3 regions of the Micromonospora sp. NPDC002575 genome follow, and region 3 is predicted to be linked to each of the others. Evidence: riboswitches for the same ligand, from Rfam matches in the RefSeq annotation. Region 3 holds a riboswitch; each other region holds the start of a gene.
What was found. A riboswitch is a leader RNA that binds a small molecule or an ion and turns the genes downstream of it on or off. The one in region 3 is predicted to bind cobalamin.

Region 1: another riboswitch for cobalamin. It lies ahead of metE (5-methyltetrahydropteroyltriglutamate--homocysteine S-methyltransferase); the one in region 3 lies ahead of cobN (cobaltochelatase subunit CobN).
Region 2: another riboswitch for cobalamin. It lies ahead of ACFYWL_RS14830 (ribonucleoside-diphosphate reductase subunit alpha); the one in region 3 lies ahead of cobN (cobaltochelatase subunit CobN).

What each region holds. Positions count from the first base shown of each region.
Region 1 is NZ_JBIARA010000020.1:90,608-100,350, reverse strand. It holds gene ACFYWL_RS25500 (GntR family transcriptional regulator) at 1-518, shown strand, start outside; gene ACFYWL_RS25495 (alcohol dehydrogenase catalytic domain-containing protein) at 505-1,590, shown strand; gene ACFYWL_RS25490 (pyridoxamine 5'-phosphate oxidase family protein) at 1,600-2,013, shown strand; gene ACFYWL_RS25485 (DUF4291 domain-containing protein) at 2,072-2,671, shown strand; gene ACFYWL_RS25480 (MerR family transcriptional regulator) at 2,724-3,077, shown strand; gene ACFYWL_RS25475 (LPXTG cell wall anchor domain-containing protein) at 3,347-4,060, opposite strand; gene ACFYWL_RS25470 (hypothetical protein) at 4,325-5,620, shown strand; gene ACFYWL_RS25465 (hypothetical protein) at 5,835-6,350, shown strand; gene ACFYWL_RS25460 (hypothetical protein) at 6,397-7,395, shown strand; gene ACFYWL_RS25455 (hypothetical protein) at 7,502-7,879, shown strand; cobalamin riboswitch at 8,254-8,468, shown strand; gene metE (5-methyltetrahydropteroyltriglutamate--homocysteine S-methyltransferase) at 8,582-9,743, shown strand, end outside.
Region 2 is NZ_JBIARA010000008.1:131,404-141,146, forward strand. It holds gene ACFYWL_RS14805 (hypothetical protein) at 51-374, opposite strand; gene ACFYWL_RS14810 (hypothetical protein) at 567-1,304, opposite strand; gene ACFYWL_RS14815 (SigE family RNA polymerase sigma factor) at 1,301-1,804, opposite strand; gene ACFYWL_RS14820 (DUF3152 domain-containing protein) at 1,947-2,801, shown strand; gene ACFYWL_RS14825 (ribonucleotide-diphosphate reductase subunit beta) at 2,753-3,793, opposite strand; gene ACFYWL_RS14830 (ribonucleoside-diphosphate reductase subunit alpha) at 3,790-6,165, opposite strand; cobalamin riboswitch at 6,301-6,512, opposite strand; gene ACFYWL_RS14835 (hypothetical protein) at 6,635-6,790, shown strand; gene ACFYWL_RS14840 (SDR family oxidoreductase) at 6,937-7,698, shown strand; gene ACFYWL_RS14845 (sigma-70 family RNA polymerase sigma factor) at 7,848-8,378, shown strand; gene ACFYWL_RS14850 (glycoside hydrolase family 2 TIM barrel-domain containing protein) at 8,476-9,743, opposite strand, start outside.
Region 3 is NZ_JBIARA010000013.1:110,014-119,756, reverse strand. It holds gene ACFYWL_RS20205 (hypothetical protein) at 194-529, shown strand; gene cpt (chloramphenicol phosphotransferase CPT) at 568-1,101, opposite strand; cobalamin riboswitch at 1,363-1,492, shown strand; gene cobN (cobaltochelatase subunit CobN) at 1,781-5,476, shown strand; gene ACFYWL_RS20190 (VWA domain-containing protein) at 5,473-7,767, shown strand; gene cobO (cob(I)yrinic acid a,c-diamide adenosyltransferase) at 7,767-8,378, shown strand; gene ACFYWL_RS20180 (cobyrinate a,c-diamide synthase) at 8,372-9,727, shown strand; gene cobI (precorrin-2 C(20)-methyltransferase) at 9,724-9,743, shown strand, end outside.

The DNA of each region.
Region 1 (9,743 bases), on a different contig from region 3:
ACGTCAGCCGCAGCCCGGTCCGGGACGCGGTGATCCGCCTGGTCCAGGAGAACCTGGTCGCCGAGACGATGAACCGCGGCGCCGAGGTCGCCCGCATCTCCCGCGCCGAACTGGTGAGCCTCTACGAGGCCCGCGAGGTCCTGGAGGGCGCGGTGGCCCGGCTGGCGACGGAGAAGTACGACGGCTCGCTGCGGCGGACCCTGCTCGCGCTGCTCACCGAGCACCGGACCGTCGCGGAGCAGGGCGACTTCGCCCGTCACATCGAGCTGGACGCGGCGTTCCACCGGGAGATCCGGCAGGCGGCGCAGAGCCCGGTGCTGGCCCGGATGCTCGACAGCGTCCAGAGCCGGGTGCTCGTGGCGATGCGGTCCACGAGCCTGACCGGTGGCATGGTCCAGGCCGTCCACGACCACCAGGCCATCTTCGAGGCCATCGGCGCCGGTGACGCGAGGGCCGCCGAGGACGCCGCCCGCGCCCACATCCGCCGGCTGAGGGAGTTGCTGCGTGCTGCTGACTGAGGCCCGCTTCTTCGGCGTCGGCGACGTCCGGCTGCTCCGGTCCGAAGCGACGCCGCCGGGGCCGCTGGAGGTGGCGATCGCGCCCCTCGCGGTCGGCGTCTGCGGCACCGACAGCCACATCGTGGCCGGCAGCTTCGCCGCCGCGCCGCAGGTCGTGCTCGGCCACGAGGTGTGCGGCCGGATCACCGAGGTCGGTGCGGCGGTCGACGGGCTCACCGTCGGTGACCTGGTCACCGTCGAACCCCACGACTACTGCACCCGGTGCACGTACTGCCGCCTCGGCCAGGAGCACCTCTGCGACGCCAAGCGGGGGTACGGCGTGAAACTCGACGGCGGCATGACCGAGCGGATGGTGGTGCCGGCCCGGATCGCGTACCGGCTGCCGGCCGCGACGCCGCCGTGGATCGGGGCGATGACCGAGCCGCTCGCCTGCTGCCTGCACGGCATGGACCAGCTCGACCCGCGGTCCGGGCTGCCGGTCCTCATCTTCGGCGCCGGGCCGGCCGGTGCCATGATGGTGGCTCTCGCCAGGGCCCGCGGGCTCGCGCCGGTCGTGGTGCTGGACCCGCGCGCCGACCGGCGGGCGGCAGCCCTGCGCATGGGCGCCGACGCCGCGCTCGACCCGGCGTCGCTGGACGAGGCCGTCGCGCTGACCGACGGGCTCGGCTTCCCGCACGTGATCGACGCCGTCGGCTCCGGCCGGATCCTCGAATCGGCCATCACCGTGTCGTCGCGGGGCGGCCGGATCCTCGTCTTCGGGGTGGCCCGGCCCGACGACGAGGCGCGGGTACGCCCCAACGACATCTTCGCCCGGGAGCTGACGCTCGTCGGCGCGGTGATCAACCCGTACACCCATCACCGCGCCGTGCAGCTGCTGCCGTCCCTCGGCCTGGACCGCCTGCGTCCGGCGTTCTACGGCCTGGACCAGCTGCCCGAGGCCCTGGAGGCGCAGCGTGCGGGCACAGCCGACAAGGTGTTCGTCGCCCCGCACGGCATTCCCGCCGCACGGGGCGCCGCCGGCCCGAGTCCGGACTCCGCCTCGGCTCGACCGCGCCCACCGAATGCGCCTTAGGCTGGAGGCATGTTCCGCGACGAGGATCTTGCCCTGCTCGCCCGGCCGCTGTACGCCTTCCTCACCGTGGCGCCCCGTGGGGACCGCTGGCCGGCGCCGCGCCCGGTGTGGTTCGAGATCACCGATGACGGTGACCTCCAGATGTTCTCGCTGCCCGACGCGCCGAAGCTGAAGCGTCTCCGTGAGCGGCCCCGGGCCTCCGTGGTCGTGGCCGCGCCGACCGGTGAGCCCGAGCACTGGGTGTCGGTGGAGGGCCCGGTCACGCTGCACGACGACGGCGGCGTGGAGTTGGCGACCCGGCTCGCCGGGCGGTACTACGACATGAGCGACCCGAAGCGCCAGAGCCTGGTCGACGAGTGGCGCAGCGGGGGAGTGGTGCGCATCGTGCTGCGTCCCGAGCGGGTGAACCGCTTCTCGATGTGACGGTCCGCGCCGCCGAATTCGGTGGCTCGCGCCCGGCTGGGTCGGCGACGATCGGCGGATGTCCGTACCCCTGCGTCAGATCCGCGCTCGATACTCAGCCGACACCATCACCGTCTACCAGGCGTACCCTCCGCAGATCGCGGAGCCGGCGGTGGCGGCGGGCCGTTTCGTGGCCCCGTTCAAACGGGAACGGATGACGTGGATCAAGCCGTCGTTCCTGTGGATGATGTACCGCTGCGGCTGGGCCACCAAGGAGGGCCAGGAACGGGTGCTCGCCGTGGACCTGCGCCGCGAGGGATTCGAGTGGGCGCTGGAGCGGGCCTGCCTGAGTCACCACGACCCGGATCTGTACCCCGACCGGGCGGCCTGGTCGCGGCAGCTCAAGGCCAGTCCGGTGCGGGTGCAGTGGGATCCGGAACGATCCCTGCGCCTGGCGGCACTGCCGCACCGGTCGTTGCAGGTGGGTCTCTCCGGCCCGGCCGTCGCCGGGTACGTCGACGAGTGGGTGGTGGCCATCCGCGACGTCACCTCCGACGTGCGGCAGATCCGGGACCTGGTGCGCAGCGGTGACGACCGGGCCGCCGCCGCCCGGTTGCCGGTCGAGCAGGTGTATCCGCTGCCCGAGCGGATCGCCGCCGTCGTCAACGCCACCGGCTAGCCGGGGTTCCGCTGTTGACTCTCCAGCGGCTTGAGACGTCGGGGTGGTGGCCATGGACGAGTGGTTGTCGATCGGGGATGTGGCCCGGCGTACGGGTCTGAGTGTCAGCGCCATCCGGTTCTATGCCGACGAGGGCATCGTCGCGCCGGCCGGGTACTCCGGTGCCGGGTACCGGTGCTACGACGCGCGGGGCGTGGCGGCTCTCGAACTGGTCCGCACGCTGTGGGACCTGGGCGTCGACCACCTGCGGCCGTGGCGGCCCCGCCTGCCGGAGGACCCCACCGGCACCCCGCCATCCCGGCCGGTTCCGCCACCGCCCGGCGTGCCGCCGGCGTCCGGCGCGGCCCAGGCGGGTTGTCCGAGCCCCAGCACCACAGCGGCGGCCAGTCCGGCCGCGCCGATGTGAGTCCCCTCATCGAACCTCCAGACCAGACCATCAGGACGTACGAGAAGGATCCGGGCCAGCTACGAGATTCCTGTTAGGACGGGTGCCAGGTCTCGCGGGCGAAGCCTGTTGTAGTGCAAAACCGCATGTCGCCACGGGCGGAGGTGCCGCAGCAGGTGGATGCGGTTGGCACGGGGCGCGCCGTAGGAGGTCGGCGGCCCCGTGCCAGCCGCGGGTGACCGTTTCGGTCACCTGCTTACCGCGTTGGCCGGCAGGGCCAACATGAGGTGTCAGGCACGCGTGCCGCGGCGGCGGCGCGCCAACACGAGGACCGTGCCGGCCGCGACGGTGAGCACGCCGGCGGCGGCCAGGCCGATCGGTCCGGATCCGCGGTTGGCGCCGGTGACGGGCAGCTTGGACTTAGTCGGTGTGGGCTTGGCGGTAGGCGAGCCCGTCGCCGTCGGTGTCGGTGTCGGCTGGCCGGTCGGTGACCCCGTCGCCGTCGGCGTCGGGGTGGGCTGGCCGGTCGGTGACCCCGTCGGGGTGGGTGTGGGGGTGGGGGTGCCGCTCGCGGCGCAGGTGTGGGTCAGGACGAAGAAGTCCGCCTGCCCGCTGATCGTCGCCGTGGCGCCGGTCAGCGTCCACCCGGCGGGTAGCCGAATCCACGCCTTGCTGGTGCCGAGGTCGTTGACGATCTCGCCGCCGTCGGTGGGGATGGTGACGGTCACGGTGCCCTGCGGGGTGGAGAAGGTCGCGGTGACCGACTCGAACACCCCGGAGGTGTCCGGGTTGCCGGGCAGGTTGAACACCCACACGTCCTCATTCGGATAGGGTCCGCCGCCGAGGTTCGGGTCGCAGTCCTGGGTGAACGCGGCAGCGGTAGTGGGCACGTTGCCCGGGTTGATGTCGATCGTGGCCTGCGCTGCCGCCGGCACGCTCCATGCCATCAGCAGCCCTGTGGCCATCGCGGCGACCGCCGCGTACTGGCGCATCATCTTTCTCACTTTCACAACCCCCGTCAGATTCCGAAGACGAACACGAGCGATGATAGGTCGCATTTGGGGGTAGATGACTGTTTTCGGCAGATTGGGGCGATTGGGGTGGTTGGGCCGGGTGCGGAGCGGACCACCGGCAGGGCAAGTTCGGGCGGGTCGAGGCGCGGGGCGTATGACCTTTTTGCGACGTTTGATGCTGGAGTTGCTAATAATGTACGAGTGATAGGTCTGAGTCGCCCCCGCCGCTTGTTGCGAGCATCCTCGATCCTCGGCTTGCTCCTCCTTGCTCCTCCGGCCGGTCTGGTGACCTCGGCGCCTGCCGCGCAGGCGGCCACTCCGTGTACCGCCACCCTGTGCGTCCTCGACCCCTCGGCAAAGGACGCCCTGCGCGCTCAACCAGGCACCATCAGCGTCACCGGGGCGATCTTGGTCAACTCCACGAGCAGCGAAGCGGCGCTGGCCAGCGGCGAATCGGGCACCGCGCTGATCAGCGCCACCACCACCATCGGCGGTCCGGCCGCCCCCGCCGGCTTCGCAGCCAAGAACACCGGCGCGTTCAGCCCGGCACCGGTCAACCAGCCCGCCGGCACCGATCCCTATGCCAGCCTGCCCCTCTGCCCCGGCGACGCCGCCTGCCCCGCCACGCCGACCCCACCCTTTGCCAACGTCACCCTGACCACCGGCTCGCGGACCATCAACCCTGGGGTGTACGACACCATCACTGTCAGCGGCGGCGCGCGTCTCACCCTCGCTGCTGGCACCTTCGTCGTGACCGGCGGCGTCACGGTGACCGGCACGGGCAGTCAGCTGACCGGCAGCGGCGTCGCGATCTATCTCGGCTGTTCCACGTATCCCACGCCCTGCGGCCCGACGGTCAGCGGCGCGGCATTCACCGCCGACGCGGGTGCATCGGTCGCCCTCACCGCGCCGACCACCGGCGACTACGCTGGCCTGTCCCTGATCGCCGATCGCAGCAACAAGGCAACCATCCGGATATCGGGCTCCTCCTCGGCCACCGCCGCAGGCGTCTACGCCGCCGCCGTGCGGCTGACGGTCAGTGTCTCTACGGCGACCTTTACCAGGGTGGTGGTCGGCACCGCCGAGACCACCGGCAGCCAGTCGGCCCGGCTCACGGCGGCGCCGCCGCCCGGATCCCTCTCCATCACCGTGCCTGCCACCGCCAGCATTGGCAGCGGCAGTCCGGGCGTCACCGTCAGCCGCAGCATCGGCGCGGTGACGGTGACCGACCAACGTGCGCTTTCGCCCGCCGCCTGGACGGCCACCGTGTCGATCACCGACTTCACTGGCACTTCCGGCTTCACCGTCACGAAGGGCAACGCCTCCTACTGGTCCGGGCCGGCCACCGCCACCACCGGCAGCGGTACCTTCACCCCGGGGCAGGCCACGGCCGCCCAGGCCCAGCCCCTCAGCCAGACGCAAACCGCGTTCAGTCTGCGTGGTGGCTCGGGGACGAACTCCGCCACCTGGCGTCCCACCCTGGTGATCACCGTCCCGCTGTCGGCGGTGGCCGGCACCTACACCGCGATCCTGACCCACTCGGTCGCCTGACCGGGTGTCGGGTAACCGGATGGTTGCTTCTGGTTGGTTGGCTTCGTCGTTGAGGCGTCACCGTTTGTCCGATTCACGTAGTTATGGGGCTCCTGCGGCTTTTTCTGGTTATCGTGCATCTGTGACTGCCCGCCGCGTTCCCACGCGGCGGACCGGGGATATCGGGAGATGAGGTTGCAGCATGCGCAGAGTTCTACTGTTCACCACGGCCGCAGTGGCGGTGGTGGGTCTGTCCGCCGCACCGGCCTTTGCAGCGGCGTCGGACAGCACAACGGTCACCTTCACGGTGAACACGGGGGCCTTGACCATCGATACGCCCGGTGCGGCGAACCTCGGTAGCGGCTCGCCCGGCGGGACGATCACCGGCGCCCTCGGCCAGGTCACGGTGACGGACCAGCGGGCCGCAGCCAACGCCAGCTGGACAGCCAGCGTGACGTCCACCGACTTCACCACCGGCTCCGGGAGCACCGGGCAGGTCATCCCGGCGTCAGACGTGAGCTACTGGTCCGGGCCGGCGATCGCGACCACCGGCACCGGAACCTTCACCCCCGGCCAGCCCACCAGCGCCAGCGCGCAACCGCTGAGCAACACCTCACCGCTGACCGCCTTCACCCACAGCGGTGGCACCGGCGACAACTCGGCGACCTGGAACCCGAACCTGATCGTCGACGTGCCCCTGTCTGCCGCGGGGGGGCTCTACACCGGGACGGTGACCCATTCGGTGGCCTGACTACCCGGGCCGGCTGGCTGCCCTGGCCCTGCTGTGCATCGCTGGCTTGGGCGGACCCGCCCAGGCCAGCGAGCCCGCAACGGACCCGGACGCGGGAAGCATCGGCATCCAACTGCTGGAGGCGCCGGCCAACCGACGGGAAGACCCCCGCGCGCGGCGGTACATCGTCGACCACCTGCCACCCGGCGCCACCATCCACCGTCAGGTGCTCGTCAAGAACGACTCCGACAACCCGCAACACATCGAGGTCTACCCCGCCGCCGCGAGCATCAGCAAGGGCGAGTTCCAGTTCGGCGAAGGCAGGGAAACCAACGAGCTCACCTCCTGGGTGTCCCTCGACCGCCCCGCCGTCGACCTGAAGCCCCACACGGACGCACGGGTGCGGGTGACCATCACCGTGCCCCCGGACGCGTCACGCGGCGAACGGTACGGAGTGATCTGGGCGCAGGTCACGCCGAAACCAGACCCGAACGTCACCGTCCGCCAGGTCCGCCGCGTGGGCATCCGGATGTACCTCGACATCGGCCCCGGCGGGGAGCCTCCCTCCGACTTCACCATCGGCGAAATGACCCCGGCCCGCGACAACGACGGCATACCCACCCTCGGCATCACCGTGCGCAACACCGGCGAGCGCGCCCTGGACATCACCGGCTCCGCCAACCTGTCCGACGGCCCCGCCGGCATGCACACCGGACCGTTCAACGTCGCACAGGGCGCCACCCTGGCGCCCGGCACCTCCGGCACCGTCACCATCCGCTTCCCTCGAGACCTGCCGAACGGCCCATGGAAGGCGGAGGTGCACCTGCAAAGCGGCCTGGTGAGGAAGACCGCAGCCAGCCAGGTCACCTTCCCCCCGCCCGGGCAGGTCGGTGCATCCAGCCGAGCGTTCAAGGCAAACCCGTGGCTGCTCGCCGGGATACCGCTGGGAGTGGGACTCGTGATCACCGCCGGACTGATCATGATCGTCCGACCGCGCCACAGGGCCGCCGTTGCCCGCCTGGTACGGCAGCGGCCGTTTGGGATCGTGGCTGGGCGTTGGCGCTGAGTCGTGGTGGCGCCAGAGAAACCGTGAACCATTCTCCAGCCGGGCACGTGAACGAGGTGTACGCACATACGCCAGGCAACTGGCAACCAGGCGGGAGTGGAACAGCATGGCCAAGAATGTTCAGAATCGGCGACGGGCAAAGATTGTCGGCCTGCTCGCCGTTGCTGCCACGGTGGGGACGCTCGCGTCCGCGAGCCCGGCCCTCGCGGCCACTGGCGCGACGGGGGTGTGCAGCAAGGGCAACTACAGCTCGTACCTCGAGTTTCCGTATCGCGGCGGCCTGACCACGTACGTTGCGCCGCCGGGCGGCTGCTCCACGGTTCACTTCGGCAAGTACAGCAGCGAGCCGGTGAACGTCTACGGCTACAAGAACGGCGCCACGGTCTACCTCGGCACCCGGAACATCAACGACCTGAAGAAGAGCGTGTTCAGGACGTATGGCAGCATTCCTGGATCGCCGTACTTCACCCTGTCGGGATCCTGACCTGTCATAGGAGCGCCGAGGTGAGGCGGAACCGCCTCACCTCGGCGTGAGCCTTTTCCCCGAAGGCCGGAAGCGAACCCTGCTTCTCTGACCTGCGGCTGCAGAAATTGCGTATGAGCACTCATGCCGAGCATGGCATCGAGGATGGAGGTAACGGGAGCCGGCCGTGAACGCGGGCTAAAGGGCGACCCTGTCACCTTTCCTGACGTCCGATTGTTGGCCGAGCCGCATCCGAGCCGGCCAGCACCCGGGTGAGACGTTCGCACAAGCTGTCGGTCGGGTCGGCCTCCGCGACGATCGCCTCGATGCACGCCAGTCGGGCCCGGGCTTGACGCACCTCGTGCCGCGCCAACGCCGATCGCTTCTGGACACCTAGGATAGACAGCAGTGCTGGTTCGCCGTGACGTTCGAGCGTCGCGGCGTCGTAAGAGGGAACCCGGTGCGAGACCGGGACTGCCCCGCAGCGGTGAGTGGGAACGACCGCCGTCATCAAGCACTGGACCGCGAGGTCTGGGAAGCGACGGCCAGTAGGCGACCGAACAGGTCATGCCCACGAGTCCGAAGACCTGCCCGCACTGCGTACACCGGCCGGTGTGCGCCGCTGACGGTCTCTCGGGAAGGCCGGGGCGGAAGCCGGCGCATCCCTGCGCCTCTTCCCTCCCGCCCTCGCGCGAGTCCTCGGACGCTTCGAGGGAAGGACCCATGAGCACCACATTCGGTCAGAGCACCGTGCTCGGCTATCCACGTATCGGTGGGAACCGTGAACTGAAGAAGGCCGTGGAAGCCTACTGGGCGGGCCGCATCGACGCCGCGGAGTTGGAGAGCGCCTCGGTCGCGCTGCGCGCCGGGGTCTGGCGGACGCTGCGCGACGCCCGCCTGGACGCGATCCCGTCGAACACGTTCTCCTACTACGATCACGTCCTCGACACGGCGGTGGCCGTCGGCGCGGTCCCACGACGCTTCGCCCGGCTCGGCCTGTCGGGGCTCGACACCTACTTCGCCATGGCCCGCGGCGTCGACGCCGAACCGGCGCTGGAGCTGACGAAGTGGTTCGACACCAACTACCACTACCTGGTCCCGGAGATCGGACCCGACACCGTGTTCGCCGCGAACCCCGACAAGGCGTTGCGTGAGTACGGAGAAGCCCGCGCGCTGGGTATCGAGAGCCGACCGGTGCTGGTCGGGCCCGCCACGTTCCTGCTGCTGGCCAAGACCTCCACGCCAGGTGCCGGGGCATTCGATCGGATGACCGAACTCGTCGACGTGTACGCCGACATTCTCCGTGCCCTCGCCGCCGCCGGTGTCACGTGGGTTCAGCTCGACGAACCCGCCTACGTGGCCGACCGCACCACGGCCGAGACCGAGGCGCTACGCGATGCCTACACGCGGTTGTGCTCCGTGCGGCAGCGGCCGAGGATCTTCGTCGCCACCTACTTCGGGGAACTCGGTGACGCGCTGCCCGCGCTGCTGGACACGCCGGTCGAGGCGCTCGGCCTGGACCTCGTTGCCGGGCCCGGCAACCTGCGACGTCTCGCCGGGGCCGGCCCACTGCACGGCAAGACGATCGTCGCCGGACTGGTCGACGGCCGTAACGTCTGGCGCACCGACCTGCGGGCGGCGATAACGACCGGTGCGGTGGTCACCGGGCTCGCCGACCACGTCGCCGTGTCCGCCTCCTGTTCCCTGCTGCACGTGCCGGTGGACCTCGCCGCCGAGGCGACGCTCGATCCGCGGCTGCGCCGGCGGTTGGCCTTCGCCCGGCAGAAGGTCGACGAGGTCGTCCTGCTCGGCCGAGCCCTGCGCGACGGCGCCACGTCGCTGCCCGAACCGCTGCCGTCCGCCCCAGCGGCGTGGCGCGACGACA
Region 2 (9,743 bases), on a different contig from region 3:
CCCGACCGGGGTCGCCGGGGGCGGTGGCCGTGCCCGCCCCCGGCGACGGCTCACAACGCCCGGAAGGAGTGGTACTCGCCGGCCGGGAAGGTGCGCAGGGTGCCCAGCCCCACCGCCGCGCCCGTGCAGTCGGCGCTGCGGAACGCGAGGACCTGCGCCACGCCGCCGGCGGCGGCCAGGGAGTCGGCGCTCGCCGGGAACGCCGTGCAGGCGCCGTCGGGCTCGGCGACGTGCAGCACCGGCGTGGCGAACGTGCCCTGGTAGAAGGTCAGGCCCGCGCCGGCCGACGCGGCGTGCGCCGGCAGCGCCATCGCGGCGGTGGCCCCCGCCACGGCGGCCAGGCCCACGGCGGTACGAACGATCCGCTTCCTCATGCTGTTGCCTCCTGTGCTCGACCAGCTGTCGGTGTTCCTCAGGTCACCATCCACCGGGACGGGTGCGGTCTCCACCGGCACGCACGGTGATTTAATCGACAAACTCGGATGCCATGGCCGTTGAATCCGGCGGCGTCGCCCACGTGTCACCCACCGATCGGCAGGATCGGGCGTCGGTCCGGGCCGGCCTCGTCACAACTGCCGCCCCGACGCGTCCCGGGCGACGATGCCGTCCAGCCGCCGGCCGGGAGGCAGCGCCTGCGGCGGGAACCAGAAGACCACCACGTCGGGGTCCTCGCTCCACCGGGCCAGCCTCGCCGCGACGGCGCGCCCGTCGACCGTGCCGGTGATCTGCGCGGCGGGCCCCACGAAGTATCCGAACGTGGGCACCGGGTCGTCGGGCAGGAGCCTGGCCGATGGTTCGTACCCGATCTGGTGGAAGCCCGGCCGCCGGTCGCCGCCCGCGATGTCGTTCGCCAGGTGGTCCGGGGTCAGCCGGCCGTCAGGGGCACGCCGGCCGGCGACGAGCCCCACCGTCACGCCCGGCGCGTCGGGCACGGCGACCGAGGTGAAGTAGAACACCCGCTCGTCGTCGCCGTACCGGATCCCGGTCCGGACGATCTCGCCGAGCGCCTGCCTGCGGGGTGGCTCCGTGGCGGCGGCGGTCGGGTCGGTCGATGGGGTCGCCGGCGCGGTCGCCGGCGCGGTCGCGGCCGGCTCGGCCCCCCAGGGCGGCGGCTCGGCCCGCCGGAGCGCGACCGTGGTCCCGACGATCGCCACCACGACGGCGAGCATGACCGCGCCGCTGCGCGCCGCCCGGCGGCGACGCAGCCGACGGCCCTTTCGCATGATCGCCTCGACGTCGAACCGGTCCCCCCGGCCCCGCTCCGTGCTGCGCATGGCCGCGCGGAGGCGGTCTGCCTCGTTCATCGGCTTCCTCCAGGGGACGTCGGCGCCTCGACAAGGGTCTGCCGCAGCTTCTCCAGGGCGCGGGAACTGGTGCTCTTGACCGTGCCCAGCGAGACCCCGAGTTCGCGGGCGACCTGCAGTTCCGGGAGGTCGAACAGGTAGCGCAGCACCACGATCGCCCGCTCCCGCGCGGTGAGCGTGCCGAGCGCCACCTGCAGGAGACGTCGGGCGGTCACCTCCTCCGCGACGTCGCCCCGCTGCCGGTGCGGCAGCTCGTCGGTGGGCTGCTCCCGGATCGGCCGCCGCCAGTTGTCGATGATGTGGTTGACCAACACCTGTCTCGTGTACGCGTAGGGGTCGTCGCGGCGCACCCGCGCCCACGAGGCGTAGGTGCGGACCAGGGCGGTCTGCGTGGCGTCCTCGGCCTGGTGATGGTCACCGGTCAGCAGGAACGCCGCGTGCGCCAGCCGCCCGGAGGCCGCCTGGACGAACTCGACGAACTCCGGGTCACCTCTGGCCATCGCCGTCCCTCATCTGCCTCACGCCCTCCTCCGACGGGTGACACCCCGGAAAGGTTGAGCCGTCGGCGGACCAACTTTCGCAGCCGGCCGCCCGTCCCCTCTGCCGCGTGCCCCGACCGGGGACACCGGCAGAAGGAGGACCATGGCTCCGAACCCGTCCGCTGCGCTCGCCCGCAGGGCTGCCGCCACGTCGTCGACCGTGACGCTGGTGGCCGTGCTGCTGGCCGGCTGCGCGCCCGCCCCCGCCGCACCGGCCCCACCGGCCCCCGTGTCCTCCGGGGGCGCGCCGGCCGCCGCCGCGCCCCCCGCGCCGCCGCCCTCCCCGCCCGTCAGCTATCCCGCCGGGGGCGGCAACCGGTGGGACTTCGCCGCCGGCGAGGCTGCCCCGGGAGCGGGGCGCGGCCGGCTGCTGCGCTACCGGGTGGCGGTCGAGCGCGACATCCGGGGCATCCCCGTGGCGGGGTTCGCCGCCGAGGTCACCCGGATCCTCTCCGACCCGCGGGGCTGGACCGCGGGCGGGACGTGGCGGCTGCGCCGGGTCGGCCCCGGTCAGCGGGCCGACTTCACCGTCCACCTGGCGACCCCCGACACCCGGGACCTGCTCTGCCAGGACGACCCGGACGGCTACACCTCCTGCCGCAACGGCGACCGGGTGGTCCTCAACGTGGCCCGCTGGGTCAAGGGGGCGCCCGGCTTCGGCACGGACCTCGCCCACTACCGTCGGTACGTGGTCAACCACGAGGTCGGCCACCGGCTCGGCATGGGCCACCAGCTGTGCCCCGGGCGGGGCCGCCCCGCGCCGGTGATGCAGCAGCAGACGCTCGGGCTGCACGGCTGCACGGCCAACGGGTGGCCGTACCCGAACGGCAGGCTCCACTCCGGGCCGCCCGGCGCCTACGCCGATCCGATCCCGCCCCGCGACCAGGGTCGGCCGGCGCAGCCGCCGCGTCAGAAGTCCTCGTCGAAGCCGACCGTCCCGGTCACCCCGATCTGGTAGGCCGACACCCGCCGCTCGAAGAAGTTCGACAGCTCCTGCACGTCCTGCAACTCCATGAACGCGAACGGGTTGCGGCTGTGGTACATGGGCTCGATGCCGAGCCTGGCCAGCCGCCGGTCGGCCACGTGCTGGAGGTACTCGCGCATGTCGGCCAGCGACAGCCCGGACACGCCCTGCTCCAGCAGGTCGGCGGCGAACTGCGCCTCGCACTCCACGGCCTCGGCCAGCATCCGCCGCACCTGCCGCGCCAGCTCCGCGTCGAACAGCTCCGGCTCCTCGGCGCGCACGGTGTCCACCACGTCAAAGGCGAACTCCATGTGCATCGACTCGTCGCGGAACACCCAGTTGGTGCCGGAGGCCAGCCCGTGCAGCAGCCCCCGGGAACGCAGGAAGTAGACGTAGGCGAAGGCGCCGTAGAAGAACAGCCCCTCGATGCAGGCGGCGAAGCAGATGAGGTTGAGCAGGAACGCCCGCCGGTCCTCGCGCGTCCGCAGCTCCCGCAGCGCGTGGATCGAGTTGATCCAGGTGAAGCAGAACTCGGCCTTGCGGGCGATCGACGGGATGTTCTCCACCGCCGCGAACGCGGCGAACCGTTCCCGCTCGTCCGGCACGTAGGTGTCCAGCAGGTTCAGGTAGAACTGGACGTGCACCGCCTCCTCGAACAGCTGCCGGGACAGGTAGAGCCGGCCCTCCGGGGAGTTGATGTGCTGGTAGAGGTTGAGCACGAGGTTGTTGGCGACGATGGTGTCGCCGGTGGCGAAGAACGCGACCAGCCGGGACACCAGGTGCTGCTCCGCCGGGGAGAGCCGGGCGAGGTCGGCGAGGTCGGAGTGCAGGTCGACCTCCTCGACGGTCCAGGTGTTCCTGATCGCGTCCTTGAACCGGTCGAAGAACCGCGGGTAGCGCATCGGCCGCAGGGTCAGGTCCATCCCGGGGTCGAGCAGCAGGGACCGCTCGCCGGCGGCGGGGTGGGGTTCGGAAACGGTGGTCACTGGCACGCCTCGCAGCTCTCGGGGTTCTCCAGGGAGCAGGCCAGCGCCTCGTCGGCGCTCACCGCGACGACCGGCCCGGTGGCCGGGGCGACCGCGACGGTGGCCTGCTGGATCCGGGTCGCGGGACGCGACCGCAGGTAGTAGGTGGTCTTGAGCCCGGACTTCCAGGCGTACAGGTACATCGAGGAGAGCTTGCCGATGGTCGGCGCGCTCAGGAACAGGTTGAGCGACTGCGACTGGTCGACGTACGGGGCGCGGGCGGCGGCCAGGTCGATCAGCGCGCGTTGCGGCAGCTCCCACGCCGTGCGGAACAGGCTCCGCACCGCCTCGGGCAGCTCGGTGAGGCCCTGCACCGAGCCCTCGTCCCGCTTGATCCGCTCGCGGACCGCCGGGGTCCACAGCCCGCGCGCCTTCAGCTCACGGACCAGGTACGTGTTGACCTGGAGGAACTCGCCGGACATGGTCTCGCGCTTGAACAGGTTGGACACCTGCGGCTCGATGCACTCGTAGCAGCCGGCGATCGAGGCGATGGTGGCGGTCGGCGCGATCGCGACCAGCAGCGAGTTGCGCAGGCCGTGCGCGGCGATCCGCCCGCGCAGCGCGGCCCACCGCGACGCCTGGGTGACCCGCGCGCCCCACAGGTCCGGGTGCAGCTCGCCCTTGGCGGCCCGGGTCTGCGGGTACGCCGGGTGCGGGCCGAAGCGCTCGGCGAGCCCGGCGGAGGTCTCCAGCGCGGTCAGGAAGATCTCCTCCTGCACCCGGGCCGACAGCTCGCGCGCCTCGGGCGAGTCGAACGGCAGGCGCAGGGTGAACAGCGCGTCCTGCCAGCCCATCAGCCCGAGCCCGACGGGCCGCCAGCGCGGGTTCGACGCCGCCGCCTGCGCCGCCGGGTAGTAGTTGATGTCGATCACCCGGTCGAGGAACACCACCGCCGTGCGGACCGTGGCGCGCAGCCGCTCCCAGTCGACGCCGCCGGCGTCGACGTGCGCGCCCAGGTTGACCGAGCCGAGGTTGCACACCGCCGTCTCGTCGTCGTCGTTGACCTCCAGGATCTCGGTGCACAGGTTCGACAGGTGGACCACGTTGCCCGGCTCGCCGGTCTGGTTGGACAGCCGGTTGCTCGCGTCCTTGAACGTCATCCACCCGTTGCCGGTCTGCGCGAGCGTGCGCATCATCCGCCCGTACAGGTCGCGGGCCCGGACGGTGCGGACGGCCTTCTTCTCCGCCGCCCGGTACGCGGAGTCGAACGCCTCGCCGTAGAGGTCGGGCAGCTCGGGGGCGTCGGACGGGTCGATCAGCGACCAGTCGCCGTCGGCCTCGACCCGGCGCATGAACTCGTCGGGGATCCAGTTGGCCAGGTTCAGGTTGTGGGTACGCCGGGACTCCTCGCCGGTGTTGTCCCGCAGCTCCAGGAACTCCTCGACGTCCGGGTGCCACGGCTCCAGGTAGACACAGGCCGCGCCCTTGCGCCGCCCGCCCTGGTTGACCGCCGCCACCCCGGCGTCGAGCGTCTTGAGGAACGGCACGATCCCGTTCGAGCGCCCGTTGGTGCCCCGGATCAGCGCGCCCCGGCCCCGCACCCGCGACCAGGAGATGCCGATGCCGCCGGAGAACTTCGACAGCTTCGCCACCTGGTGGTAACGCTCGTAGATCGAGTCGAGCTCGTCGCGCGGCGAGTCGACCAGGAAGCACGACGACATCTGGGTGTGCCGGGTGCCGGAGTTGAACAGCGTCGGCGAGCTCGGCAGGTACGCCAGGCTGGACATCAGCCGGTAGAAGTCGACCGCCTCCCCCGCCGTCTGCGACAGCCCGCAGGCCACCCGCAGCAGCCAGTACTGCGGCGTCTCCACCACCAGCCGGGTCCGCGGGTGCCGCAGCAGGTAACGGTCCGCGACCGTGCGCAGGCCGAAGTACTCGAACCGCAGGTCACCGGCCGGGTCGACGGCGTCGTCCAGCTCGCGGGCGTGCGCGGCCACGAACGCGGCCGTGTCGTCGCCGATCAGGCCGAGGCCGTGGGCGTACCGGATGGACTGGCTGAAGCTGTCGACCTCCTGCCCGCGGACCTCCTCGGCCACGTACGCGGCCAGCAGCCGGGCCGCCAGCTTCGAGTACTGCGGCTCCTCGCCGATCAGCTCCGCGGCCGTCTGGATCGACAGCTTGTCCAGCTCGGCGGTGGTCGCCCCGTCGTACAGGCCGCTGATCGTCCTCGTCGCCACCCGCAACGGATCGACCTCGTCCAGGTCGGCGACCCAGCGCTCGACCGCCTTGACGATCTTGTTGACGTCCACCGGCTCGGTGTCGCCGTCTCGCTTCCGCACCTGCATGACGTGCCGGCGTTGCTCCGGCCCCGCCAGCTCCCGCGTCCCGCTCATGTTCGTCCTCCTGACGCCCGTCCCCGAGGTCGAGGGCGCGCGGGAGGACGCCGCCGGCCACCCGCGGTGGCACACTTCGCCGCCGCTGCCGGCTGATGGCGTCGGCCGTCCCACGCGGCCTTCGACCGCCGCACGCGTCGCGTGCGGCACGCTGGCAGGTCTTCGGACTCGCGGGCGTCGTGCTCGATGCCTACTGGCCGTCGCTTCCCAGGCCCGGCCGGGCCCAGTGCTTCGTTGACGGCGGTCGTTCCCACTCACCGCTGCGGGGCAGCCCCGGACTCACACCGGGTTCCCTCTTGCCTCGACCACCGTGGACCGATGGCCGAACCAGCTACGGGTGACACCATATATGGGCACAAGGCGAAGATGGCAACACCAGATGATGGGTCGGGCGAGTCGCCGCGCAGCGTAACTCCACACTCGCGCCAGGTGAGCGGCAAAGCGAGCCGCGGGCGGCCGGGAAGGCGAAATGGACCGGCAGGGCGTGAAGGAGTTCGGCGACGCGTTCTTCGCCGGCATGCCCGACCTGCGACACCCCCTCGTCGAGCTGGTCGCGGACGGCGACCTCGTGGCGCTGCCGGACCGGCTGACCATCATGCGACAGATCGGCGCCCTGCCGTCGTAGCCGGACGCCAGCCGCCGGGGCGGCACCTAAGTCGCCCGCCCCGGCGGCGGCCGGATCGGGAAGTCGAATGACAGATGTGACTCCCCCGGCCACCGCACAGCATTGGTGCGGCAACCACTCGAACGGGCGACAGGAGCATTCACGCCATGCAGACGATCCTCATCACCGGCGCCTCCTCCGGATACGGGCGGGAGACCGCCCGGCACTTTCTCGCGCAGGGGTGGAACGTCATCGCCACCATGCGGACGCCGCGCGCGGACGTCCTGCCCGAGTCGGACCGGCTCCGCGTCCTGGAGCTCGACGTGACCAGGCCCGACACGATCACCGCCGCGTTCGCCGCGGCGGGGCCCATCGACGCCCTGGTCAACAACGCCGGCATCGGGCTGATCGGCGTCTTCGAGGGCACGCCCATGGCCCGGGTCCGGGAGATCTTCGAGACCAACACCTTCGGGGTGATGGCGACCACCCAGGCGGTGCTGCCGCAGTTCCGCGAGCGCGGGTCCGGCGTCGTGGTCAACGTGACCTCCAGCGTGGTGCTCGGCCACATGCCGCTCTCGGCCGTCTACAAGGCCAGCAAGATGGCCATCGAGGGGTTCACCGCGTCCCTCGCCCTGGAGCTCGCGGAGTTCGGCGTGCGGGCCAGGACCGTCGAGCCGGGCGCCTGCCTGACGACGAACTTCGCCGCCGGTGCCACGAACAACATCGACGTCACCACCTCGCTGGAGGGGTTGGTCCCGGCGCCCTACGAGCCCTTCGCGAAGAAGGCCCTCGGCGGCTTCGTCAACCAGGACCTGTTCACCCGGGAGAGCGATGTCGCCGAGACGGTGTGGCGGGCCGTCCACGACACCACCGGCCAGCTGCGCTTCCCCGCCGGCCCCGACGCCCTCTGGCTCGACCAGGCGAGGTGATCGACCGGACCGCGCGGTGCGGCGCGGTCCGCCGGTCCGGCCCCGCGCGTGCGGGGCCGGACCGCCGCGCCACATCGTCACCAACACGTCGGCCGGCATTCCTGACGTCATTCCCGGCAGCCGTGCCGCCCGAGTGATTGGACCGCCCTGTGACCTGCCTGGCCAACGACACCGACACCGACACCGACATCCGCATCCGTGAGCTGCTCGCCGCGCACGGCACGCCACTGACCCGGTTCGTCCACGGCCTGACCAACAGCCACCGGCAGACCGCCGAGGACGTCATCCAGGAGACCCTGCTGCGGGCGTGGCGTCACCTCGACTCGCTGCCGCCCGACAGCGACGGCCGAAGGCGACGCTGGCTGTTCACCGTCGCCCGGCGGCTCGTCATCGACGAGGCCCGACGGCGGCAGGCCCGCCCGGTCGAAGTCGCCACGCAGACGGACCAGGAGTGCGGCGCGACCGGCGACGACACCGCCGACACCGCGATCGCGAACCAGGCGCTGCGGGACGCGGTCGGCCGGCTCAGCGCCGGCCACCGCCGCGTGCTGCACGAGGTCTACTTCCGCGACCGCACGGCCCACGAGATCGCCGCCGACCTGGGCGTCCCGGTCGGCACCGTGCGCTCCCGCGTCTACTACGCGCTGCGCGCCCTCCGCGCCGCGGTGGCCGAAGGCTGACCCGGGGACGGCCGGCGCCGACCCCCGGCGGCGGGGTCACGGACGGCGGGCCGGCCCGCAGGGTGCGCGGGCCGGCCCGGATCCGGGTGGCGGCCGGCTAGGAGGTCCTCAGGCTCCACTGCTGGTTCGCGCCGCCGTTGCACGACCACAGGACGATCTTCGTGCCGTTGGCGGTGGCGGCGCCGCTGGCGTCCAGGCAGAGCCCCGACGCGACGCCCGTGATGGTGCCGTTGGCGTTGACGTTCCACTGCTGGTTGCTGCCGCCGTTGCAGTCCCAGATCACGACCGTGGTGCCGTTGCTGGTGCCCTGGCCGTAGGCGTCCAGGCACTTGTTGCCGTACACCTGGAGCTGGCGGCTCGACGTGTAGGTCCACCGCTGGTTGCTGCCGCCGCCGCAGTCGAAGAGCTGCACCTGCGTGCCGTTGGTCGTCGTCGAGTTCGGCACGTCCACGCAGCGGTTGGACTGCGCGCCGACGATGGCGCCCTGCTGGCCGTTCCCGCCGTTGGCCGGGGGCGGCGGCGCCACCACGGCCGGCGCGGCCGACACGACGGTGGCGCGGTCCAGCGCGACGGGGCCGTTGCCGACGACCCGTACCCGCACGACGTGCTGCCCCTGGGTGAGGGCCCCGCTGTTGAAGAGCGCCACGTTGCCGCGGCGGGCGGACGCCTGGAAGCTGACCGTCTGCTCCGGGCCGCCGTCGACCGACACGGCGGCCGAGCCGTGCGACGGGTCCTGCACTCCAAACAGCACCACGCGGTTGCCGGTGACGGTGAGGGTGGCCGTGTCGCCGGCCGTGCCGCTGCGGGTGTAGTCCTTGCTGAAGGTCTGGTTGTCCCCGACGGCCTGCCAGCTCCCCGCGTAGGTGAAGCTCTGCCGGTCGTTGACGTCGACCGGGAAGCCGAACGTGTACGCGCCGCTGGTCGGCACGGTCGGGTCGGTGAACGCGGTCGTGTTCACGGTGACGCTCGCCGACGTCAGGCCCGGCGCGGACGCCGTCAGCGTCACCGCGCCGGTCTGGCCCAGCGCGCTCTTGACGTACACCGCGCCGGTGCCGGCCTCCAGGGCCAACGGGCTCTCCCCCACGACCGCCCCGGGCCCGGTGACGCTGAACGACACGGGGGCGCTGTTGGTGGGCACCACCTGGTTGTTGCTGTCCAGGGCCCTGACCACGACGCGGGTCATGTCCCCGCCGTCGGCCTTGATCGCGGAGTCGTCGGCCGTCAGCGTCAGCCGGGTCGCCGCGCCGGGGGTGTGCCGGGTGTCGGTGGCCACGACCTGTCCGCCGATCCAGCAGTCCGCCCGCAGTTGCCCGCTGCTCACGGTGATCCCGGTGAACTGGAACATCGGGTGCGGCAGGCTCGTGT
Region 3 (9,743 bases):
TTCGGGTCGGTCGGCCGGCGCGCCGACCGGCCCGGGGCCCGCCGCTGCGGCTCAGCGCACGGCCACCTCGAACAGCGAGTGGCCGTAGCTGCCGTTGCGGCCGGCCCATGGTCAGCTTCCTCACATGCCGCGTCCAGCAGGCTGCCAGGCGGGGATGCTCCACTGGTACCTACGCCGAGGAGAGGAGCCGGGCATGGGCTGGTTCAGCCGCCGCCGACCTGCCGCCGACGGGACCCCGACGAAGCTCGACCGCGAGGCGACGCCGGACGACCTGGCCGCCCTGGAGGCGTTCGTCCGCAGCCGCCGGGGTGTGGAGTTCTACCTGGAGCCGGAGACCACCGCGACCGACACCACGGTGATGGCGATCGCCCACGACGGGGAGTGGATCCGGCGGCGGACCGGGTCGCCGCGGGTCGCCGCGAAGATCGCCCAGCGGCACGCCGTGCCGTTGTACGAGGCCGCGCGCACCGGATACCCGGAGCGGATGCGGGCCTGGAACCGGGCGCACCCGGAGCGCCGGTTGCGCTGACCCGCCGGGCGGCGCACCGGCCCGCCGCCCGGCGTCGCTCAGCGCACGCGCGAGGCGATGGCCCGCGCGCAGTCGAGAGACTCGGCGCGGCTGGTGTCGACCTCGACGTCGTAGCGGACCCCCTCGTGCACGGTCTCGGCCTGTGCCGCCGCCATCCCGATCACCCGGTCGCCCCGGGCGACCTCCCGGCCCGCCGCGACCGCCGAGGGGCACCGCACCCCGGCCCACAGCACCTCGACGTCGGCCAGGTAGCCGCCGAGGCGCTCCTGGGAGGCGCCGCCACCGAGGAAGACCTCGTCCAGGATGATCCGTGCCCCGGCGCCCGCCATCGCGGCGATGCCGACCAGCCAGGCGTGCTGCACGGCGAGGAAGTCCTCGCCGACGTCGACCTCGCCCCGCTGGCCGAACGTCAGCCCGGACGGGGAGCCCAGCATGGCCGGCGGCAGCCGGTCGATCAGGTCGTCCACGCCGAAACTGATCCACGGGTGCGGCAGGATGCGCTGGAGGCACCGGACGATCGCGGACTTGCCCGAACTGGAGCCGCCGTTGAGCACGATGACCTGCGTCGCCACCTGATCGGATGCCTTTCGCGCGATTCCCGTCCCGCGCCAGCGGGAGATGATCGGAATCAGCCTAACCAGCCCGAGGGCCGGCCGGCAGGAAAGGGTGCGCGAAACGACCCCCAGCCATCGGCGTACGACATTTGCCCTCACCGCATCCGATTCCCGATGCAATTGTCGTTCATCGATGTGGTTCGGGGCTGTGGGCGGCCGGTGGTCCGGCGTTGACCGGCGGCGGTCGGGTGTGGCAGCATTCGCGGCCTGACGGCAGTGAAGGAAGCCGGTGCGATTCCGGCGCGGTCCCGCCACTGTCACCGGGGAGCGATCCCCCCTCGTGAGTCACGACCGTGTGTCTGCGGTTGGAAGGCCGGGGGTGAGCGTCGATCCGGGAGCCAGGATACTTCGGCCGTCGGAGCGACCCCAGGGCGTGGACACCCGAGGAGGACCCGATGACGCACGGCGTCTCGCACATCGACGACCATCGTCGCCGCCTGCTGGCGCGCGACAGCCTGCCCGCGCCCCGTCGCCGCACCTGAGCCCGCGCACCGCGTACCGCGTCATGCTGCGTCCCCGGCGCTCCGGCCGCCGCCGGTGAGCCGGCCGCAGGCCCGCCGCACCCGCTGAACCCGCGCCCATGCCTGCCCGCAGGCGGCCCACCCGCCGCCCCGTGCGTCACTCTCCGGAGCCTTCCGTGCGCATCCTGCTGCTGTCCACCGCCGACACCGACCTGCTCGCCGCCCGGGCCAGCGGCGTCGGCTACCGGCTGGCCAACCCCGCCCGCGTCGCCGCCGACGCCGTGCCGGCGCTGCTCGACGGCGTCGACCTCGCCGTCGTACGGCTGCTCGGCGGCCGGCAGGCGTGGCCGGACGGCCTCGCGGCCGTGCTCGGCTCCGGGGTGCCCACGGTCGTCCTCGGCGGCGAGGCGGTCCCCGACGCCGAGCTGATGGCCGCGTCCACCGTGGCCTCCGGGGTGGCCACCGAAGCGCTGGCGTACCTGGTCGAGGGCGGTCCGGGCAACCTCGCCGAGCTGGCCCGGTTCCTCTCCGACACGGTGCTGCTCACCGGCGAGGGCTTCGCCCCGCCCGCGCCCACCCCCGGGCACGGCGTCCACGGCGAGCGCCCGCACAAGCCCGAGCGGCCGACCGTCGGGATCGTCTTCTACCGGGCGCACGCCCTCGCCGGGAACACCGCCTTCGTCGACGCCCTCGCCGACGCGGTCGACGCCGCCGGGGCGAACCCCCTGCCGATCTTCTGCGGCTCGCTGCGCGGGCTCGCCCCCGGCGACGGGCCGCTGGAGCTGTTCGCCCGCTGCGACGCCCTCGTCGTCACCGTGCTGGCCGCCGGCGGGACGGTGGCCGCCGACGCCTCCGGCGGGGGCGACGACGACGCCTGGGACGTCGGCGCGCTCGCCGCCCTCGACGTGCCGATCGTGCAGGCGCTCTGCCTCACCAGCACCCGCGAGCAGTGGGCCGGCAGCGACGCCGGGCTGTCCCCGCTGGACGCCGCCATGCAGGTGGCCATCCCCGAGTTCGACGGCCGGATCGTCACCGTGCCGTTCTCGTTCAAGCGGATCGACGCCGACGGGCTGTCGGTCTACGAGCCCGACCCCGAGCGGGCCGCCCGGGTCGCCGGGATCGCCGCGCGCCAGGCCCGGCTGCGGCACGTGCCCCACGCCGACAAGCGGCTGGCGATCGTGCTCAGCTCCTATCCGACGAAGCACTCCCGGGTCGGCAACGCCGTCGGCCTGGACACCCCGGCCTCGGCGGTGCGGCTGCTCGCCGCGCTCGCCGACGCCGGCTACCACCTCGGCGGCCGGCCCGTGCCCGACGACGGGGACGCGCTCATCCACGCCCTGATCGCCGCCGGCGGCCACGACGTGGAGTGGCTCACCCCCGCGCAGCTCGCCGCCGCCGACGCCCGGGTGCCGCAGGCGAGCTACCGGCGCTGGTTCGACGCGCTCCCGGCCGCGCTGCGCGAACGGATCCGCGAGCACTGGGGCGAGCCGCCCGGCGAGCTGTACGTCGACGACGGCCACGTCGTGCTCGCCGGCCTGCGGCTGGGCAACGTGCTGCTGGCGATCCAGCCGCCGCGCGGGTTCGGCGAGAACCCGATCGCCATCTACCACGACCCCGACCTGCCGCCCAGCCACCACTACCTCGCCGCGTACCGCTGGCTGGCCGCGCCCGAGGCCGACGGCGGGTTCGGCGCGGACGCCGTGGTGCACCTCGGCAAGCACGGCACCCTGGAATGGCTGCCCGGCAAGGGCCTCGGCCTGGCCGCCGACTGCGCCCCCGACGCCGTCCTGGGCGACCTGCCGCTGGTGTACCCGTTCATCGTCAACGATCCCGGCGAGGGCACCCAGGCCAAGCGTCGCGCCCACGCCGTCGTCGTCGACCACCTCGTGCCGCCGATGGCCCGCGCCGAGACGTACGGCGACCTGGCGAAGCTCGAACAGCTCCTCGACGAGTACGCCACCGTGCAGGCCCTCGACCCGGCGAAGGTCCCGACGGTGCGGGCCCAGATCTGGGACCTGGTGCGCGCCGCCGAGCTGCACCACGACCTGCACACCGCCGACATGCCCGCCGCCGACGACTTCGACGACTTCGTGCTGCACCTCGACGGGTACCTGTGCGAGGTCAAGGACGTGCAGATCCGCGACGGCCTGCACGTCCTCGGCGGCGCGCCCACCGGCGAGGCGCGGGTCAACCTGGTCCTCGCCGTGCTGCGCGCGCCCCAGGTGTGGGGCGGGGCGCGTGCCCTGCCCGGCCTGCGGCAGGCGCTCGCCGCCGCGTACGGCCTCGACGAGGCCGCCCTGCTCGCCGAGCCGGGACGGCGCATCGCCGTGCCGGCGGCGCTGACCGCCGTCGCGGACGGCCCCGCCGGCACCGCCGCCGACGCCGTCGACCTGATCGAGGGGCTGGCCCGCCGCCTCGTCGTCGGCATGGAGACCGTCGGCTGGGCCGCCGACGCGGGCGACGACAGCGCCGTCGCCGCCACCGTCGACGCCGTCGTCGCGGAGGTCACCGGCGGGCCCGTGCCCGACGCGGCCGACGTGCTGCGCTTCGCCGCCCGCGAGGTGGCGCCCCGGCTGGCGCGCACCACCGACGAGGTCGACCGGGTGCTCGCCGCGCTCGACGGGCGGTTCGTGCCGCCCGGCCCGTCCGGCTCGCCCACCCGGGGCCTGGTCAACGTGCTGCCCACCGGCCGCAACTTCTACTCCGTCGACCCGAAGGCCATCCCCAGCCGCAACGCCTGGGACGTCGGGGTGGCCCTCGCGGACTCGCTGCTGGCCCGGCACCTCGCCGACACCGGCGCCTATCCCCGCTCGGTGGGGCTCACCGTCTGGGGCACCAGCGCCATGCGCACCCAGGGCGACGACGTCGCCGAGGTGCTCGCCCTGCTCGGCTGCCGCCCGACCTGGGACGACCGGTCCCGCCGGGTTACCGGGGTCGAGGTGGTGCCGCTGGCCGAGCTGGGCCGGCCCCGCGTCGACGTCACCGTCCGCATCTCCGGCTTCTTCCGCGACGCGTTCCCGCACGTCGTCGCGCTGATCGACGACGCGGTGCGCCGGGTCGCCGCCCTCGCCGAGCCGGCCGAGCAGAACTACGTCGCCGCGCACGTCGCCGCCGACCTCGCCGAGCACGGCGACGAGCGCCGGGCCACCGCCCGCGTCTTCGGCTCCAAACCGGGGGCGTACGGGGCGGGGCTGCTGCCGCTGATCGACGCCCGCAACTGGCGCAGCGACGCCGACCTCGCCGAGGTGTACGCCGTCTGGGGCGGCTACGCGTACGGCCCCGGCCTGGACGGGCGGGAGGCCCGCGCCGACATGGAACGCTCCTTCGCCCGCATCGCCGTGGCGGTGAAGAACCAGGACACCCGGGAGCACGACATCGTCGACTCCGACGACTACTTCCAGTACCACGGCGGGATGGTGGCGATGGTGCGCCACCTCACCGGCGTCGCCCCCGCCGCGTACGTGGGGGACTCGGCGATGCCGCACGACGTGCGCACCCGCACCCTGGGTGAGGAGACCCGGCGGGTGTTCCGGGCCCGCGTGGTGAACCCGAAGTGGATCGCCGCGATGCGCCGGCACGGCTACAAGGGCGCGTTCGAGCTGGCCGCCACCGTGGACTACCTGTTCGGCTACGACGCCACCGCCGGCGTCGTCGACGACTGGATGTACGAGCGCCTCGCCGCCGAGTACGTCTTCGACGACACCACCCGGGCGTTCCTGGAGCAGTCCAACCCGTGGGCGCTGCGCGGCATCACCGAGCGGCTCCTGGAGGCCGCCGACCGGGGGATGTGGGCGGCCCCGCAGCCGGCCACCCTCGACCGGCTGCGCGAGACGTACCTGGCCAGCGAGGGCGACCTGGAGGACCGGCAATGAGCGTCTTCCCCTTCTCCGCCGTGCTCGGCATGGCCGACATGCGCCTCGCGCTGCTGCTCAACGCCGTCTGCCCGGCCATCGGCGGGGTCCTCGTGCGGGGCGAGAAGGGCACCGCGAAGTCCACCGCCGTGCGGGCCCTGGCCGCCCTGCTTCCGCCCGTCGACCAGGTCGCCGGCTGCCGGTTCGCCTGCGACCCGGCGACGCCGGACCCGTCCTGCCCCGACGGCCCGCACCCGGCCGCCTCCGAGGGCCCGTCGCCGGCGGAGCCGGCGGACCCGGGCCGCGCCGCCGCGCCCGTCGAGCGTCGCCCGGCCCGCCTGGTCGAGCTGCCCGTGGGGGCCGCCGAGGACCGGGTGGTCGGCTCGCTGGACCTGGAGCGGGCGCTCGCCGAGGGGGTACGCGCCTTCGAGCCCGGCCTGCTCGCCGCCGCCCACCGGGGCGTGCTCTACGTCGACGAGGTCAACCTGCTGCACGACCACCTCGTCGACCTGCTCCTCGACGCCGCCGCGATGGGCCGCAACCACGTCGAGCGGGAGGGCGTGTCGGTCAGCCACGCGTCCCGGTTCCTGCTGGTGGGCACGATGAACCCGGAGGAGGGGGAGCTGCGCCCGCAACTGCTGGACCGGTTCGGGCTGACCGTGGAGGTGGCCGCCAGCCGCGACCCGGCCGTGCGGGTGGAGGTGGTGCGCCGCCGGCTCGCCGCCGACGCCGACCCGGCCGGGTTCGCCGCCCGCTGGGCCGACGCCGACGCCCAGGTGGCCCGGCGGGTCGCCGCCGCCCGGGACCGGCTCGGCCGGGTGCTGCTGCCCGACGCCGCGCTGCGCCAGATCGCCGAGGTGTGCGCCGCGTTCGACGTGGACGGGATGCGCGCCGACATCGTCACCGCCCGCGCCGCGATGGCGCACGCCGCCTGGCAGGACCGGACGGTGGTGACCGCCGAGGACGTCCGCGTCGCCGCTCGGCTCGCCCTGCCGCACCGCCGCCGCCGCGACCCGTTCGACGCCCCGGGGCTGGACGAGGACCGCCTCGACGAGGCGCTGCGGCGAGCCGCCGACGAGCACCCCGACGACGACCCGCCCGCCCCCGACGGCGACGGCGGCGGCCCGGACGGCGGTGGCGGTCCCCACGGTGATGGCGGTCCCCACGGTGGCGGTGGTCCCCACGGCGGCGGTGGTCCCGACGGGGGCGGCCCGGCGGGAGGCGACGACCCGGGGAACGGGCCGGCGGCTGGCGGCCCGGCGAGCGAGCGGCAGGACGGCGACGGCTCCGGCGACGGCACGGCGGGGCCGACCGCCGACGCCCGGGGCCCCGGGGAGCGCGCCCGGCCCGGGGACCAGCCCGCAGCTCCGCCCGGGGAGCAGGGCGGCGGCGGACGGCAGCGGGTGGCCGTACCCCGCACGGGGTTGACGGCCCGGCTGCTCACCGCGCCCGGCGTCGGCGACGGGGTGCCCGGCCGGCGGTCGCGGGCCCGCACCGGCCGGGGCCGCACCACCGGGGCGCGGACCCCGCGCGCCGGCCGGCCCGGCCCGCTGCACCTGCCGGCGACGATCCGCGCCGCCGCCGGGCACCAGGTGGCCCGGGGCCGGGTCGGCGGCCCGCTGCGGCTGCGCCCGGCCGACCTGCGCGAGGCGGTCCGCGAGGGGCGTGAGGGCAACCTCGTGCTGTTCGTCGTCGACGCCAGCGGCTCGATGGGGGCGCGGGAGCGGATGTCGACCGTGAAGGGCGCCGTGCTCGCCCTGCTCACCGACGCCTACCAGCGGCGGGACAAGGTGGCCGTGGTCGCCTTCCGGGGGGCCGGGGCGCGGACCCTGCTCCCGGCGACCTCGTCGGTGCTGGCCGCGTCCGCCCGCCTCGCCGAGCTGCCCACCGGCGGGCGCACCCCGCTCGCGGAGGGCCTCCTCGCCGCCGCCGAGCTGCTGCGGGTGGAGCGGCTGCGCGACCCGCGGCGGCGTCCCCTGGTGCTGGTGCTCACCGACGGCCGGGCCACCGCCGGGCCCCGCCCGCTGGAGCGGGCCGACCGCGCGGCGGCGGTGCTCGCCGCCACCGGCGCGCCGTGCGTGGTCGTCGACTGCGAGTCCGGCCCCGTCCGCCTGCACCTGGCCCGCCGCCTGGCCGCCCACCTGAACGCCCCCCACCGCCCCCTCACCACCCTCACCGCCCCCACCCCCACCCCCGGCGATCTTGCACTTCGGGCCCGGACGAAAGGGGCGAACCAGGTGCAGGCGGGGGCCGCAACCGCAAGATCGCGGAATGCCGGCAGGACGAGCCGGCAGGACAGGAGTGTGCGCTGATGCCGCAGGGTAGGCCGGAACGGGTGCCCGACGACGGGCTGACCACGCGGCAGCGGCGGCACCGGCCGCTGCTGATCGTCCACACCGGTCAGATGAAGGGCAAGTCGACCGCCGCGTTCGGGCTGGCCCTGCGCGCCTGGACCGCCGGGCTGCCGATCGGGGTGTTCCAGTTCGTCAAGAGCGCCAAGTGGCGGGTCGGGGAGGAGAACGCCTTCCGCGCCCTCGGCGAGGTGCACGGGCGCACCGGCCAGGGCGCGCCGGTCGCCTGGCACAAGATGGGCGAGGGCTGGTCGTGGATCCAGCGCGGCGGCGAGGCCGACCACGCCGCCGACGCCCTGGAGGGCTGGCGGCAGATCCAGCGCGACCTGGCCGCGCAGCGCTACGGCCTCTACGTGCTCGACGAGTTCACGTACCCGATGAAGTGGGGCTGGGTCGACGTCGACGAGGTCGTGGCGACCCTCGCGGACCGGCCCGGCTTCCAGCACGTCGTGATCACCGGCCGCGACGCCGACCCGCGCCTGGTCGCCGCCGCCGACCTGGTCGCCGAGCTGACCAAGGTCAAGCACCCGATGGACGCCGGCCAGAAGGGCCAGAAGGGCATCGAATGGTGAGCACCTCGTGGGCGCTGCCCCGGGTGGTGGTCGCCGCCCCGGCCAGCGGGCACGGCAAGACGACCGTGGCGACCGGCCTGCTCGGCGCGCTGCGCCGCCGCGGCCTGACCGTCAGCCCGCACAAGGTGGGCCCCGACTACATCGACCCCGGCTACCACGCGCTGGCCGCCGGCCGGCCCGGCCGCAACCTCGACCCGTGGCTGGTCGGGCCGGAGCGCGTCGCGCCGCTGCTGCGCCACGGCGCGAGCGTCCCCACGCCCGCCGACGTCGCCGTGATCGAGGGGGTGATGGGCCTGCACGACGGCGCGGTCGGCCGCCGGGGGTACGCCTCCACGGCCCACGTCGCCACCCTCGTCGACGCCCCCGTGCTGCTGGTGCTCGACACCACCGCCCAGGGCCGCTCCGCCGCCGCCCTGGTGCTGGGCATGCGCGCCTTCGACGAGCGGGTGCGCGTCGGCGGGGTCATCCTCAACCGGGTCGGCTCGCCCCGGCACGAGAGGCTGCTGCGCGACGCCCTCGACGAGGTGGGCGTGCCGGTGCTCGGGGCGGTCAGCCGCTCCGCGGAGGTCGCCGCCCCGTCGCGGCACCTCGGCCTCGTGCCGGTCGCCGAGCGGGCGCCGGAGTCCCTCGCGGTCGTGGCCGCCCTCGCCGACCTGGTCGCCGCCACCGTCGACCTCGACGCGGTGCTCGACCTGGCCCGCGGCGCCCCGCCCCTGACCGCCCCCGCCTGGGACCCGGTAGCCGCCGTCGGCGGCCCGGCCGGCACCGGCGGCCCGACGGTCGCGGTGGCCGCCGGGGCGGCGTTCACCTTCTCGTACGCCGAGACCGCCGAACTCCTCGCGGCGGCCGGCGCGACCGTGGCCCCGTTCGACCCGCTGCGCGACCCCGGCCTGCCGGCCGGGACCCGGGCGGTGGTGATCGGCGGCGGCTTCCCGGAGGCGCACGCCGACGCGCTCGCCGGCAACGCGGCGCTGCGCGCCGAGCTGGCCGCGTTCGACGGGCCCGTCGTCGCCGAATGCGCCGGCCTGCTCTACCTGGGCCGCTCCCTCGACGGCGCGCCGATGTGCGGGCGGCTGGACCTGACCGCCCGGATGACCGGCCGGCTCACCCTCGGCTACCGGGAGGCGGTGGCCGCCGCCGACTCCCCGGTGGCCCGGGCCGGCGAGCGGGTACGCGGCCACGAGTTCCACCGCACCGTCACCGACCCCGGCCACGGCGACACCCCGGCGTGGCGCTTCGACGACGCGGAACACGGCTTCGTCGACGGCCGGGTGCACGCCTCCTACCTGCACGTCCACTGGGCCGGCCAGCCGCACGCCGCCCGCCGCCTCGTGCAGGCGTGCCGGTGACCGCCCCGGCGTCGCG